4 regions of the Yersinia vastinensis genome follow, and region 1 is predicted to be linked to each of the others. Evidence: predicted binding sites of a transcription regulator. Region 1 holds the regulator's gene; each other region holds the start of a gene.

Region 1 (3,230 bases):
GTTGTGAACCGGTAATATTTGCGACATGCTATCAAAAAAATTGATAGCAAACGATTGAGTGAAAAGAGGCAGAAAAAATGTGGTCGGAATATGCGTTGGATGTGGTTGATGCCGTAGCTCGTACGGGGAGCTTCAGTGCAGCCGCCCAAGAATTGCACCGTGTGCCGTCTGCGGTGAGTTATACCGTACGCCAACTGGAAGAGTGGTTGGCAGTTCCGTTGTTTGAACGGCGCCACAGAGACGTGGAGTTGACCCCTGCGGGGCTGGTTTTTATTAAAGAAGCTCGAGATGTTATCAAAAAAATGAATGACACACGCCGTCAGTGCCAGCAAGTGGCGAATGGCTGGCGTGGCCAACTCAATATTGTGGTGGATAAAATAGTCAAACCGCAGCGGAGCCGCCACTTAGTATTAGATTTTTATCGTCATTTCCCTGATGTTGAGTTGCGGGTACGCTATGAAGTGTTTAATGGCGTCTGGGATGCGCTGGTGGATGGGCAGGCTGATATGGCTATTGGTGCAACACGTGCAATCCCGGTGAGAGGGCGGTTTGTGTTTCGTGATATGGGATTCTTGTCATGGCTCTGTGTGGTCAGCATTGACCATCCTCTTGCTCGTTTGACAGGGTCACTGAGTGACGATCAATTACGGCCTTACCCCTCGTTGTGTTTAGAAGACACGGCGAGAAACCTGCCAAAACGGGACACCTGGACGTTGGATAATCAACAGCGATTGGTGGCACCGGATTGGATGACCGGAATTGATTGTTTGTGTGAAGGATTGTGCATTGGCATGGTGCCTGCTCATATGGTGTCGCCTTTGATTGCGCAAGGAAAGTTGACGGTATTAACGTTGGCGGAGCCACTTCCCGATAGCCCATGCTGTTTAACTTGGGAGCAGAATAACCATTCTCCCGCTTTGGCTTGGCTGCTAGATTATTTGGGTGACAGTGTCACGCTAAATGACGAGTGGCTAAGAGACGATAATGCGCAGTTTGGCGAGGGAGTTGAGCAGTAGTGGCCGGTGGCATTGAAAGCTACCGGCCAAAGAGGGTTAACGGCGGTAGTCGCGGTATGGACCGTCAGCCACAGAACGGCGTTCGACCAATTTTGGATGCACCTCAATGGTCTGCGGATCTTCGCGTTTGCTGACAATACGATCCAACAACATGGCAAAGGCAGTTTCACCTAATCGCTCTTTGGGTTGGTGAATCGTTGTGAGCGCTGGCGAGAAATAGCGGGCATTACGCACGTTATCATACCCGATCACCGAAATATCTTGCGGCACTCGCAAGCCCAGTTCATCAGCTGCGCATATTGCGCCCATGGCCATAATATCTCCACCACAGAATACGGCGGTAGGGCGATGTTTTTGCGTTAGAATCTGATGCATGGCTTTATAGCCCGATTCGGGTTCAAAATCGCCCTGGACCACCCACTCATCACGCAGCGTGATGTTGGCCTCCTCTAAAGCTTTCAGAAAACCTTGATGGCGGCCCCCGCCGGTATTTCGCGACAGTTGGCCGGGGATGGCTCCAATATCACGATGACCGCGCTCAATCAGATAACGGCCTGCTAAATAGCCGCCTTCAAATGCATTATCAATGATTGAATCGGTAAAATCACCGCGCGCAGTGCCCCAATCCATCACCACCATGGGGATATTGCGATAATCTTCCAGCATCCCTAATAGTTGTTCTGGATATTCAGAACACATTACTAATAGGCCATCGACACGTTTTTGCGCCAGCATGGCCAGATACGCTTTTTGCTTATCCAGATTATTATGAGAGTTACATAAAATCAGGGTATAGCCCTTGCTATAACAGCTATTTTCAACCGCTTCGATCACTTCAGCAAAATAGGGCGCTTCACTGGATGTTGCCAGCAAACCAATTGACTTTGTGTGATTGACTTTCAAACTGCGAGCCACAGCACTGGGCGAATAATGCAATTCTTTAATTGCCGCCCACACGGCAGCCTTGGTGTTTTCGGCGACGAAACGAGTTTTATTGATCACGTGCGAAACGGTGGTGGTGGACACACCCGCATGTTTGGCCACATCTTTAATCGTTGCCATAAAAAAATAACTCCTAAGCTTACCTGTTACAGCAGGTAAGTATTATGTTAATCGTTTGCCTGCATGACTCGAAAACCGCTCAGACAGAAACATGATAGTAGGCTGGATAGTTGAATCCGCTGATTGTCTGAGAGTATTTATTGGACGTTATTAGTCGGTATGCAGTTATGAACTGCGAATTTTGTCTGATCTGGAGGAAAAGGGGAAGAGCTAATCAATGTTATAAAGTGCGTAATGAGCACAAGATTTTTTTTCCTAACTGTGGGAAAATAATTTAACGCACTAATTATGTGCCTTTTCCCTACTAAAACTAACCGGCTGAGGAGTATTTATGGATACCAATCTGAAAATGTCGCTGATTACGACTGTTGGCGCGCTGGCGATGATTATTGTCTTTAGCTTCGTGGCGGTCATGAATTAATTAAACCGCTTGCCGGTGTGAAGTGCTAAGTAGGGCGGATAATTCCGCCCTTAATTATTTTTACAATATCAGGCTAAATTCTTCTCGACGAAGGACCAGTTAACCAGTGCCCAGAAGTTCTCCAGATATTTTGGTCGTGCGTTGCGATAATCGATGTAATAGGCGTGTTCCCACACATCAACAGTCAACAATGGTTTATCAGCAGTTGTCAGTGGCGTGGCAGCATTTGATGTGCTGACAATTGCCAGCTTACCATCTGCTTTTTTTACCAGCCATGTCCAGCCTGCGCCAAAATTTTTCACTGCCGCATCAGTAAACTGCGCCTTAAATTCAGCAAAAGAACCAAACGATTGATTAATGGCATCCGCCACTTTGCCGGTCGGTTCACCGCCACCATTAGGGGATAGGCAATGCCAGTAAAAGGTGTGGTTCCAGACTTGGGCCGCATTATTAAAGATACCGCCACTGGAAGTTTTCACGATCTCTTCCAACGTCTTACCAGCAAATTCAGTATCTTTAATCAGATTATTGAGGTTAACCACATAGGTGTTGTGGTGCTTACCGTAATGGTATTCCAGGGTTTCAGCCGAAATATGCGGTTCTAGCGCATTTTGTGCATAAGGTAATGCAGGTAATTCAAAAGACATAGCTCTCTCCTTTCGGGGTTGCTCAGGGTGTTTGCTCCTCAAATCCGATCATTAGCAGTAGCCATGATGTGGCGAAGAGCGGTA
Region 2 (3,230 bases), 700 kb from region 1:
CATGATGAAGGTCCGGCCTACATAGCGGTTTTTCACAAACCCCTGGCGATACGGTTTATCCAAGATGCGGGCGATTTCCAGCGCGATATCGCAGGAGGTTTCTGGGATAGGGATCACGACATCAATGTCCAGATCTTCCCATTGCTTGGCAATTTTCGCCCCCAATTTCTGGCCCATGCGCACACGCGCACTGTAAACCGAAATCTTGTCCATAAAGGAGTCTGGACGGGCAAAATAAACATACTCAAACAAGCACGGATTGTATTTCGGATTTTCAGCACACTGGCGGGTGAACAACTGGCCTTTTTCGGTGATATACACCGCTTCGCCCGGAGCAACATCGCGCAGGAATTCGAAGCCAAGGGTATCCAATGCCACACTTTCAGACGCAACCATGTATTCATTGCGACCATCAGCTAAAGTGCGCTTACCAATCACCAGTGGGCGAATACCGTTAGGGTCACGGAACGCGACCATACCGTGGCCGATAATCATCGCGACACAAGCATATGCCCCACGAATTAATTGGTGCGTCGCAGCAACAGCGGCGAAAATGTTATCTGATTCCAACGGATAATGTTGGAAACGGTCCAATTCACTGGCAAAAATATTCAGCAGAATTTCTGAGTCAGAAGTGGTGTTCACATGACGGCGAGAAACTTCGAATAATTTCTTTCTCAGCTGGTGAGCGTTAGTCAGATTCCCGTTATGGGCCAGAGTGATACCAAACGGTGAGTTAACGTAGAAAGGCTGAGCCTCGGAAGCACTGGAACTGCCTGCCGTTGGGTAGCGAACATGGCCAATACCCATATTCCCCTGTAAACGCAGCATATGCCGGGTTTCAAATACATCCTTCACCAAGCCGTTTGCTTTACGCAGCCGGAACCCATTATGGGCATCAATGGTAACGATGCCTGCAGCATCCTGGCCTCGGTGCTGAAGCACCGTCAACGCATCATAAATCGACTGGTTTACCGGTGCAAAACCGGCGATACCGACAATACCGCACATGTTGTCTTTTCCTCATAAGCCGCTCCGAATCGGTAATTGATTCGGTAAGAAACTCGACGTGCTCTGCAGGTAGTCAAAGAACCACCTGATGATATAACTGAACTGCGGGATTAATTGTGACTGCTTCCAGTCGACACTCTGCGAAAAGCCAGTAAACGTATCCAGAAAGAACAACATGGCAGAGACTATCAGAACACCTCGCAGCGCGCCAAAACAGATCCCCAGCACCCGGTCAGTTCCTGATAACCCAGTACGCTCAACCAATGAACCAATCACATAGTTAACAATAGCCCCGACAATCAATGTCGCGATGAACAAAATGCCGATGGCAATTCCGTTGCGTACCACCTCATCCTCAAAGCGAGTGAAGTAGACAGCAAGGTAAGTGTAAAAATGGCTGGCAACAAAAAACGCACATCCCCATGTTACAAGTGACAATGCTTCACGGACAAAACCCCGGATTAAGCTAACTAAAGCAGAAAATCCGATAATCCCTATAATGACGTAATCAATCCAGACCATGACTATTCCAATGACGAAATCGCCGCTGCATCCTGTTCGCGGCGAATTCTAACAGAAAAAGAAAACGTTTGCGTAGAGGAATTCTTACCCGCGAAAATGAAAGCTTATCCCAGTAGGTGTGATTGTTGCGGTCAGTTTGAACACAAACAGCGCGCAAGAACCGGAGCGTACACGAAGTACGTGAGGATTCTGAACACTGCTCAGGTTCAAAATGGCAAATAAAACAACCCTAATGGGATAGGCGCTTAAAGTGCGGTGACTTAAAAATAACCATCGCCGCACCAAGAAGCCGCTAGAACCCTGTACACCCTGATATCTTAACCCTTGGACAAACTTTAACGCCCGGTACTATAAGGCCTAACCTGTCCACTCAAGCCGCTTAATGAATTAAGCTCTGGCAAAGCCGATTGCAATTTCTGTTTTGACGCATCCGGCCCGACATATAACCGAGTAATCTGACCCTGAACAGGTGTCGCTGGCACCGTAAATGCCCGATGGCCCGACAGACGCAGTGTCGCGACAATTTCATTCACTTTAGCCGCATTTTTCAGTGCACCGAGTTGGACGACATACGCCTGCCCTACTGGCGCTTTTTCTTCAGCCGGCGGTTTGATCTCTGGCTTCACTTCCTGCGGTTTTTTCTCAACAGGAGTGGGCTTGGTTTCAACAGGTCGACTTTCTACCGGTTTAGTTTCAACCGGCTTAGTTTCGACCGGTTTTCGCTCAACAGGTTTCACCTCAACCGGCTTACTTTGTATTACCGGTGGCGCTACGATTGTGGGTTCAGAGGGTAAGTTACCGGCATCATTCGCAGCTTGAGAAACGGAATCATCTTTAGGAATACCCACAGCTTGCGCAGCACCTTCTGGCGGCGCAATAGGCAGGGGTTGACTGACCGGTGGAACCGCATCAATCTCTTGGCTGTCACCGGGTTTTGGCACTAAGGGAATGGCAGCAAACTCATCCTCATAATGCTTTTTTTTACCATCCAGTAGCCCCGGCAGCACAATCACGCCCAAGGCCACCAGAATGATGGTCCCGACTAAACGGTTCTGAAACTTACTTGCCACTCGCTCTCCTTCAATGTCTTTACAAACTCAACGCTGTCACAGATTCAATGCAGCCATCACATGAGCAACAGTGTGGAAAGAGCCACAGACAATGACCACATCCCGTGGTCCGGCATCTTGCATGGCCTGACGCCACGCTGTTTCTACATCACTAAACTGACGTGACTGTGCCAGATGTTCAGCTAACTGCTCTGCACTGGCCCCACGCGGACCTTCCAATGGCGCACAATACCACTCATCAACTTGCTCAGATAAACACGCCAGCGTACCCGCAATATCTTTATCTGATAGCATCCCGATGACCGCCCGCACTTTGCCCTGTTTTGGCAGTTGAGCTAGCCTGTCCGTTAGGTATCGTGCCGCATGAGGGTTATGAGCCACATCCAAAATCAACCGCGGTTGTTCACTCACTATCTGAAAACGCCCCGGCAAACTGGCTGCCAATAAGCCTTGGCGGATAGCATCTTCGCTCAGTGATAATCCAGAATAATGCAGCACCGCCAGTGCCGTCGCCGCATTGGCTAAAGGCACATTAGGTAACGGTAAATTTTGCCATTGGCGGTCATCACACTGCCAACTCCAGTTCTGATTGTTCTGGCTGAACTGCCACGCTTTATCGCGTTGATA
Region 3 (3,230 bases), 2.2 Mb from region 1:
GCACTTGAGCAGCTTGGCCGTATTCAGGCCGTCGCTTTTGACAAAACAGGGACTCTGACGGAGGGTAAGCCGAAAGTGACCGATATTCTCCCCGCGCCCAACGTGAGTGAATCTCGCCTGTTAGCACTGGCGGCAGCAGTCGAAGCTGGATCACACCATCCATTAGCTGTCGCAATTATACAATCAGCGCAAAAGAACATGTCCATACTGCCACTGGCTGAAGAGCGCCGTGCGTTAGCGGGGGTGGGAGTTGAAGGGGTAGTTAACGGTCTTGCAGTTCGTGTCAGCGCGCCTGGAAAAATATCACCGACGTTATTGACACCCGAGTGGCAGAACCTACTCGATCAGTTAGAAAGCAGCGGTAAAACCGCCGTCGCAGTGCTGGAAAATGAGAAACTTATTGGTTTATTGGCCCTGCGTGACACGTTACGCCCTGATGCCAAACAAGCCATTGATTCACTCAAAAAGTTAGGTATTCAAGGTGTGATGTTGACCGGTGATAATCCACGAGCAGCAGCTGCAATTGCTGGTGAGCTAGGAATTGATTACCGTGCTGGATTGCTCCCTGCCGATAAAGTACAGGCCGTTATGGCGCTCAATGAGAGCCAACCTACCGTGATGGTCGGCGACGGTATTAATGATGCCCCTGCGATGAAAGCCGCAAGTATTGGTATTGCCATGGGCAGTGGTACGGACGTTGCTTTGGAAACAGCCGATGCCGCATTGACCCATAATCGGCTTACCGGGTTGGCAGAAATTATTCTGCTATCACGGGCAGCTAACGCCAATATTCGCCAAAATATTACTATCGCATTGGGGCTAAAAGGGATTTTTCTGGTCACCACCTTGCTCGGTTTAACCGGTTTGTGGCTGGCGGTGTTAGCTGATTCTGGCGCAACCGCCTTAGTGACCGCCAATGCCCTAAGATTGTTGCGCAGAAGAGAGGTTTGAGAACTCGGGCAAAGCGGCAGACTACCCTGCTTTTGCCCCTTTTTTGACCAGATACCGGTAAGGTGTCTGTACGGTATCTTGCGCTAATAGCTGGTGATCCATAAAGCGGCAAAAACCGGGGATATCGCGGGTCGTGGCGGGATCATCAGCAATAATTAATAGCGTTTGACCGTCTTCCATATTCCGGACGGTTTTACGCACCATCATAACTGGCTCTGGGCAACGTAGCCCCAGTGCATCAAGTGTTTTATCCGGATTGGCAAAAATATCGGTCATTGCAATTCTCTTGTGGGTTAGCAGCAATATAAAAGAGGTTCGATAGTTTACTCTGCTGTTTTCCAGGTGCAAGTTGCGCTAACGTTTGCGTTAAAATTAACCATTGCATTCGTTGCGCAAACGCGTATTATGCCGCCGCGTCGCAGAAATTGCGGCATATTTTGTTTGGGTTCCCTCACCCCAATAACCAAAAAGGTCACATTTATGTTTTCGTTTACTGCCCAACAGCGGATGACCGCTTTGGTATGGCTGTCGCTATTCCATATTGTCATCATTACCTCCAGCAACTATCTGGTGCAATTACCGATCTCTATCTTCGGTTTTCACACCACGTGGGGGGCTTTTACCTTTCCGTTTATCTTCTTAGCCACTGACCTGACTGTGCGGATTTTTGGTGCCCCATTGGCGCGCCGAATTATTTTGTCTGTCATGGTGCCTGCACTGCTTATTTCGTACCTTATTTCAGCCCTGTTTTATCAGGGAAGCTGGCAAGGGTTCCCGGCATTAACCAGTTTTAATTGGGTGGTAGCGCGCATCGCCGTGGCTAGCTTTATGGCCTATGTGCTTGGACAAATTCTTGATGTTCAAGTGTTTAATCGCCTACGCCAGCGCAGTGCTTGGTGGGTTGCCCCTACTGCGGCCATGTTCTTTGGCAATATCAGTGACACGATGGCGTTCTTCTTTATTGCGTTCTATCGCAGTACTGACCCGTTTATGGCTGCAAACTGGGTCGAAATCGCCTTGGTAGATTATAGTTTCAAGCTACTGATCTGCATGCTTTTCTTCCTGCCAGCCTATGGCGTGATGCTCAATGTGTTATTGAAATACTTTGCTAAAAAAACCAGTCAGCAAGCACTAACTCAGATGAGTCCCGCTGAACAATAGATTGCTTTTGGCGTCTGAATAAGGTGCGATAAGACGATTAATCATCAATAAGGGATTCTCATGCATAAAATAACCAAATTTCTCGCCGTCGGCCTGTTGGTTGCAGGATTAAGTGCTTGTGATGGTAGCAGCGATAATAATGTTGGCCAGCCAATCAGCCTGTTAGAGGGTAAAGTCGCGTTTAGCTTACCAGCAGACTTATCAGACCAAAGCGGGAAAATGGGCAATCAAGCCAACAACATGCACGTTTATGCCAATAAAACGGGCGATAAAGCGGTTATCGTGATTTTAGGTGATAACACCAATGAGAGTTTGAATGTCCTGACTGACCGCTTGGCAGAACAGCAGCGCGCCCGTGATGCCAATCTACAAGTCGTGACGAATAAAGAAATCAAAGTTGATGGGCAGCCTTTCCAGCAACTGGACAGCATTATTACCAGTGGCGGCGACAAAGCTTATTCATCTGTCTTGATGGGGAAAGTGGATAATCACTTGATAACAATGCAGATTACGCTGCCTGCGGAGAACCAGCAACAAGCGCAAACTGAAGCAGAGTCCATCATCAGTACCTTAAAACTGAAATAATCTACCTTAATAGCGCGCGGCAAACCGCGCGCTGTCTACATCATCCTTTGAGAGATTGTGCCAGCAACGTCATCGGATGCTCACACTTCTTACTCGTCGACATCTCAATCTGCCACTTACAGGTTTCGCAGTCGGTTATCACCAAATCAACACCACTGTCCTCTATTTGCTGGAATAGCGATGATCCAATCCCTTGAGCTGTTGCGTAGTTCTCTGATTTAAAGCCATAAGTCCCTGCAATCCCGCAGCACTGAGAATCCAAGACCACCAGCTCAATACCGGGGATTCGCTGTAACAATGCCAAGGTATAAGCCGTCCAACCCATTTTTTCCATGTGGCAAGGTGTATGATAGGCAATGCGTAGTGGCTTGTTTTCTTTAGAAAATAAGGGTTTCAGCGGGAGATTCCGCCCTTGGTCTAATAAGCGGTAGATATAGCGAGTTGCCAGTTCTACTCTGTCACGCACCGGAGCAGTATCCACATCCAATAAATGTGGATACTCATCTCTCAAGGTAAAAGTGCAACTTGAGGAG
Region 4 (3,230 bases), 2.4 Mb from region 1:
CGAAAAGATTATTTTTCTTGTGGGAAGAGGAGGTTAAGTACAATGGCAGTAATACCACCGGCCGCAATCCCAGAAGAAAGTAAAGTTTTGACCCAGTCAGGAGCAAATTGCAGAATCAATGGCTGTTGTGCCACACCCATGCCAACTGCCAATGATAGCGCCATAATCATAATCGCGCGGCGATTAAGGGTCTCACGTGACACGATACGCACGCCGGAGGCTGCAATGGTGCCGAACATCACGAGAGTTGCGCCGCCCAGTACAGGCTCAGGAATATGTTGCACAAATCCCGCCACTGCTGGGAATAAACCCAGAACAATTAGCATCAGTGCCACAACAAAACCGACATAACGGCTGGCAACCCCAGTCAACTGGATCACGCCATTGTTCTGACCGAAACAGGAGTTAGGGAAGGTGTTGAACACGGCTGATAACATGGAATTCAAGCCATTCGCCAAGACACCGCCTTTCAGGCGCTTCATATACAGCGGGCCATGTACCGGTTGCTCTGATACATCGGAGGTCGCCGTAATGTCTCCAATGGTTTCAAGTGAGGTCACCATGAAGATAAGCATCAGGGGGATCAGCAGGTTCCAGTCAAAAGACAGACCATAATACAGTGGTGTTGGGATAGTAATCAGAGCGGTGTCGACGACTGGGCGACTTTCCGGCAACATGCCCAGCGTCCAAGCCAACAGATACCCCACCGCCATGGCGATAACTAAAGAAGCTACACGCAGATACGGATTGCGCTGGCGATTGAGTAAAATAATGACTAACAACACTGCGCCGGCTAATAACAGATTTTTCGGGGCACCAAAGGTATGGTCGCTCATCGCACCATAACCACCGCCAATAGATGTTAGCCCAACCTGAATTAATGACAGACCGATAATCATCACTACAATACCGGAAACCAACGGCGTGATAATTCGGCGTGCCAGATGCAGGAAGCGGGAGAGGATGATTTCAGTGCAGGATGCGACCATTAAAGTGCCGAACAACGCAGCCATCATAGTTGGGATATCTGCCCCACCATTTTTTAGTGCCAGTCCCCCCATGATCAGTGGAGAAACAAAGTTAAAGCTCGTGCCCTGAATCGATAACAAACCTGAGCCAACTGGCCCCCAGGTTTTAATTTGTAACAGTGATGCCAGACCGGATGCAAACAGCGACATACTGATAATCCGTTGGGTATCTTCCGCTGGCAATCCCAATGCCTGACAAATCAATAGGCCAGGAGTTATCACTGCGACAAACATGGCTAATAAGTGCTGGCAGGCGGCAAACAGTGTTTGGGCCAGTGGTGGGCGGTCTTCTAAGCGATAAATAAGTTCACTAGGGCGAGTTGTTGCCTGTGATGGCGTATCAAGTTCGGCGGATTGCGTAGACATGGAGTGGCATTCCCGGATCGGCAAAGAGGGCATTTTAATGATCCGCTTCACAAAAGCAATCGGTTGCGCTGTATTTTGTTAAATATTTATCTCTGGCAAGATTCTCTTTTTTTCTATTACAAAACTTGTAATTCGTGGCGTTTTTTTTTCTAATCCCCTTCTACTATTTTGGCGTTTATTAAGGAACCGTCTAACGTCATATTTTTATTCGATATTTTAATCGCATGGAGTACCAAGATGTTTCATCTCGATACCTATGGCACGCTTGTTGCGGCCTGTCTGGTTTTATTGTTAGGCCGAAAGCTCGTAAAAACCGTTCCTTTTCTCAAAAAGTACACTATTCCTGAGCCGGTTGCCGGTGGGTTGCTGGTGGCTTTTATGCTGCTATTGATGCAAAAGACCCTCGGTTGGGAAATCAGTTTTGATATGTCGCTGAAAGATCCCTTGATGCTGGCATTCTTTGCAACTATTGGTCTAAATGCCAATCTGGCCAGTTTACGTGCTGGTGGAAAGGCCTTGGGCGTCTTCGTATTTGTCGTCGTCGGTTTACTCTTGATGCAGAACGCGATTGGTATTGCGCTCGCAAAATTGATGGGGTTAGACCCACTGATGGGGTTATTGGCCGGTTCAATTACGTTATCAGGTGGGCACGGCACGGGGGCTGCCTGGAGTAAAGTTTTCGTTGAGCGTTATGGCTTTGAAAATGCAACTGAAGTTGCCATGGCCTGCGCGACCTTTGGTCTCGTGCTGGGCGGATTAATTGGCGGCCCGGTTGCCCGCTATCTGGTCAAGCACTCTTCCACACCAGACGGCACACCGGAAGATAGCGAAGTGCCTTCCGCGTTTGAAAAACCTTCTGCCGGGCGCATGATTACCTCGTTGGTATTGGTCGAAACCATCGCCATGATTGCCATTTGCTTAATGGTTGGCCAAGTGATTGCCAGCGGGTTGCAGGGCACAATGTTTGAATTGCCGACCTTTGTCTGTGTGTTATTTGTTGGGGTTATCCTCAGCAACACATTGTCAACGATAGGTTTTTATAAGGTTTTTGATCGCGCGGTATCAATATTAGGTAACGTCAGTTTGTCACTGTTTCTGGCGATGGCACTGATGAGCTTGAAACTGTGGGAGTTGGCCTCGTTGGCACTGCCGATGCTCGTTATCTTGTCGGTTCAGGCATTGGCAATGGCGTTGTACGCTATTTTTGTCACTTATCGGCTGATGGGTAAAAACTATGATGCAGCTGTGTTGGCGGCAGGGCATTGTGGTTTTGGTTTAGGTGCAACCCCCACCGCTATTGCCAATATGCAGGCAATAACTGACCGTTTTGGCCCGTCACATTTAGCTTTTTTGGTGGTACCAATGGTTGGCGCGTTCTTTATTGATATTGTTAACGTGATCGTGATTAAGCTTTATCTGTTGCTACCAATCTTCCCTGCAGTTGTGGGGTAATTGGCACTAAGGGCTGGTTTATTCACCAGCCCTAGACTCATTAATTAAATAGTTAGGCATTGGTATAACGGACTCGCTCCGGCAACCAACGCTCTATCAATGCCCGTGCATGTTCGGGATATTGTTGATGCAGGTGGCGAGCGACCCGCTGCACTTCGGGAATCATTGCCTGATCACGCAGTAAATCAGCCACTTTAAACTCGGCGCTGCCGGTCTGGCGTGTCCCTAATAATTCGCCGGGGCCACGAATTTCTAAATCTCTTTGTGCAATAACAAAGCCATCATTACTGTCACGTAACACTTGTAAACGCATCTGGGCAGTTTTACTCAGCGGCGTTTTGTAGAGCAACACACAGTGTGAGGCAACAGCTCCACGCCCAACAC

The links. The regulator PurR, encoded in region 1, represses purine synthesis genes. The targets are predictions, from matches to a motif close to CANGCAAACGTTTGCNTG.
Region 2: the regulator PurR is predicted to act here: its motif matches at 1,591-1,608, upstream of cvpA (colicin V production protein).
Region 3: the regulator PurR is predicted to act here: its motif matches at 1,302-1,319, upstream of tusA (sulfurtransferase TusA).
Region 4: the regulator PurR is predicted to act here: its motif matches at 1,447-1,464, upstream of ACIOG0_RS21575 (NCS2 family protein).

What each region holds. Positions count from the first base shown of each region.
Region 1 covers NZ_CP173260.1:2,256,635-2,259,864, forward strand. The annotation lists gene punR (DNA-binding transcriptional activator PunR) at 78-1,016, shown strand; gene purR (HTH-type transcriptional repressor PurR) at 1,053-2,078, opposite strand; gene ACIOG0_RS10605 (YnhF family membrane protein) at 2,410-2,499, shown strand; gene sodB (superoxide dismutase [Fe]) at 2,568-3,146, opposite strand.
Region 2 covers NZ_CP173260.1:1,556,404-1,559,633, reverse strand. The annotation lists gene purF (amidophosphoribosyltransferase) at 1-1,011, opposite strand, end outside; gene cvpA (colicin V production protein) at 1,024-1,533, opposite strand; gene dedD (cell division protein DedD) at 1,869-2,603, opposite strand; gene folC (bifunctional tetrahydrofolate synthase/dihydrofolate synthase) at 2,640-3,230, opposite strand, start outside.
Region 3 covers NZ_CP173260.1:4,461,815-4,465,044, forward strand. The annotation lists gene ACIOG0_RS20655 (zinc/cadmium/mercury/lead-transporting ATPase) at 1-951, shown strand, start outside; gene tusA (sulfurtransferase TusA) at 973-1,227, opposite strand; gene ACIOG0_RS20665 (7-cyano-7-deazaguanine/7-aminomethyl-7-deazaguanine transporter) at 1,432-2,112, shown strand; gene ACIOG0_RS20670 (DcrB family lipoprotein) at 2,173-2,697, shown strand; gene glpC (anaerobic glycerol-3-phosphate dehydrogenase subunit GlpC) at 2,738-3,230, opposite strand, start outside.
Region 4 covers NZ_CP173260.1:4,656,801-4,660,030, reverse strand. The annotation lists gene ACIOG0_RS21575 (NCS2 family protein) at 9-1,394, opposite strand; gene gltS (sodium/glutamate symporter) at 1,632-2,846, shown strand; gene recG (ATP-dependent DNA helicase RecG) at 2,899-3,230, opposite strand, start outside.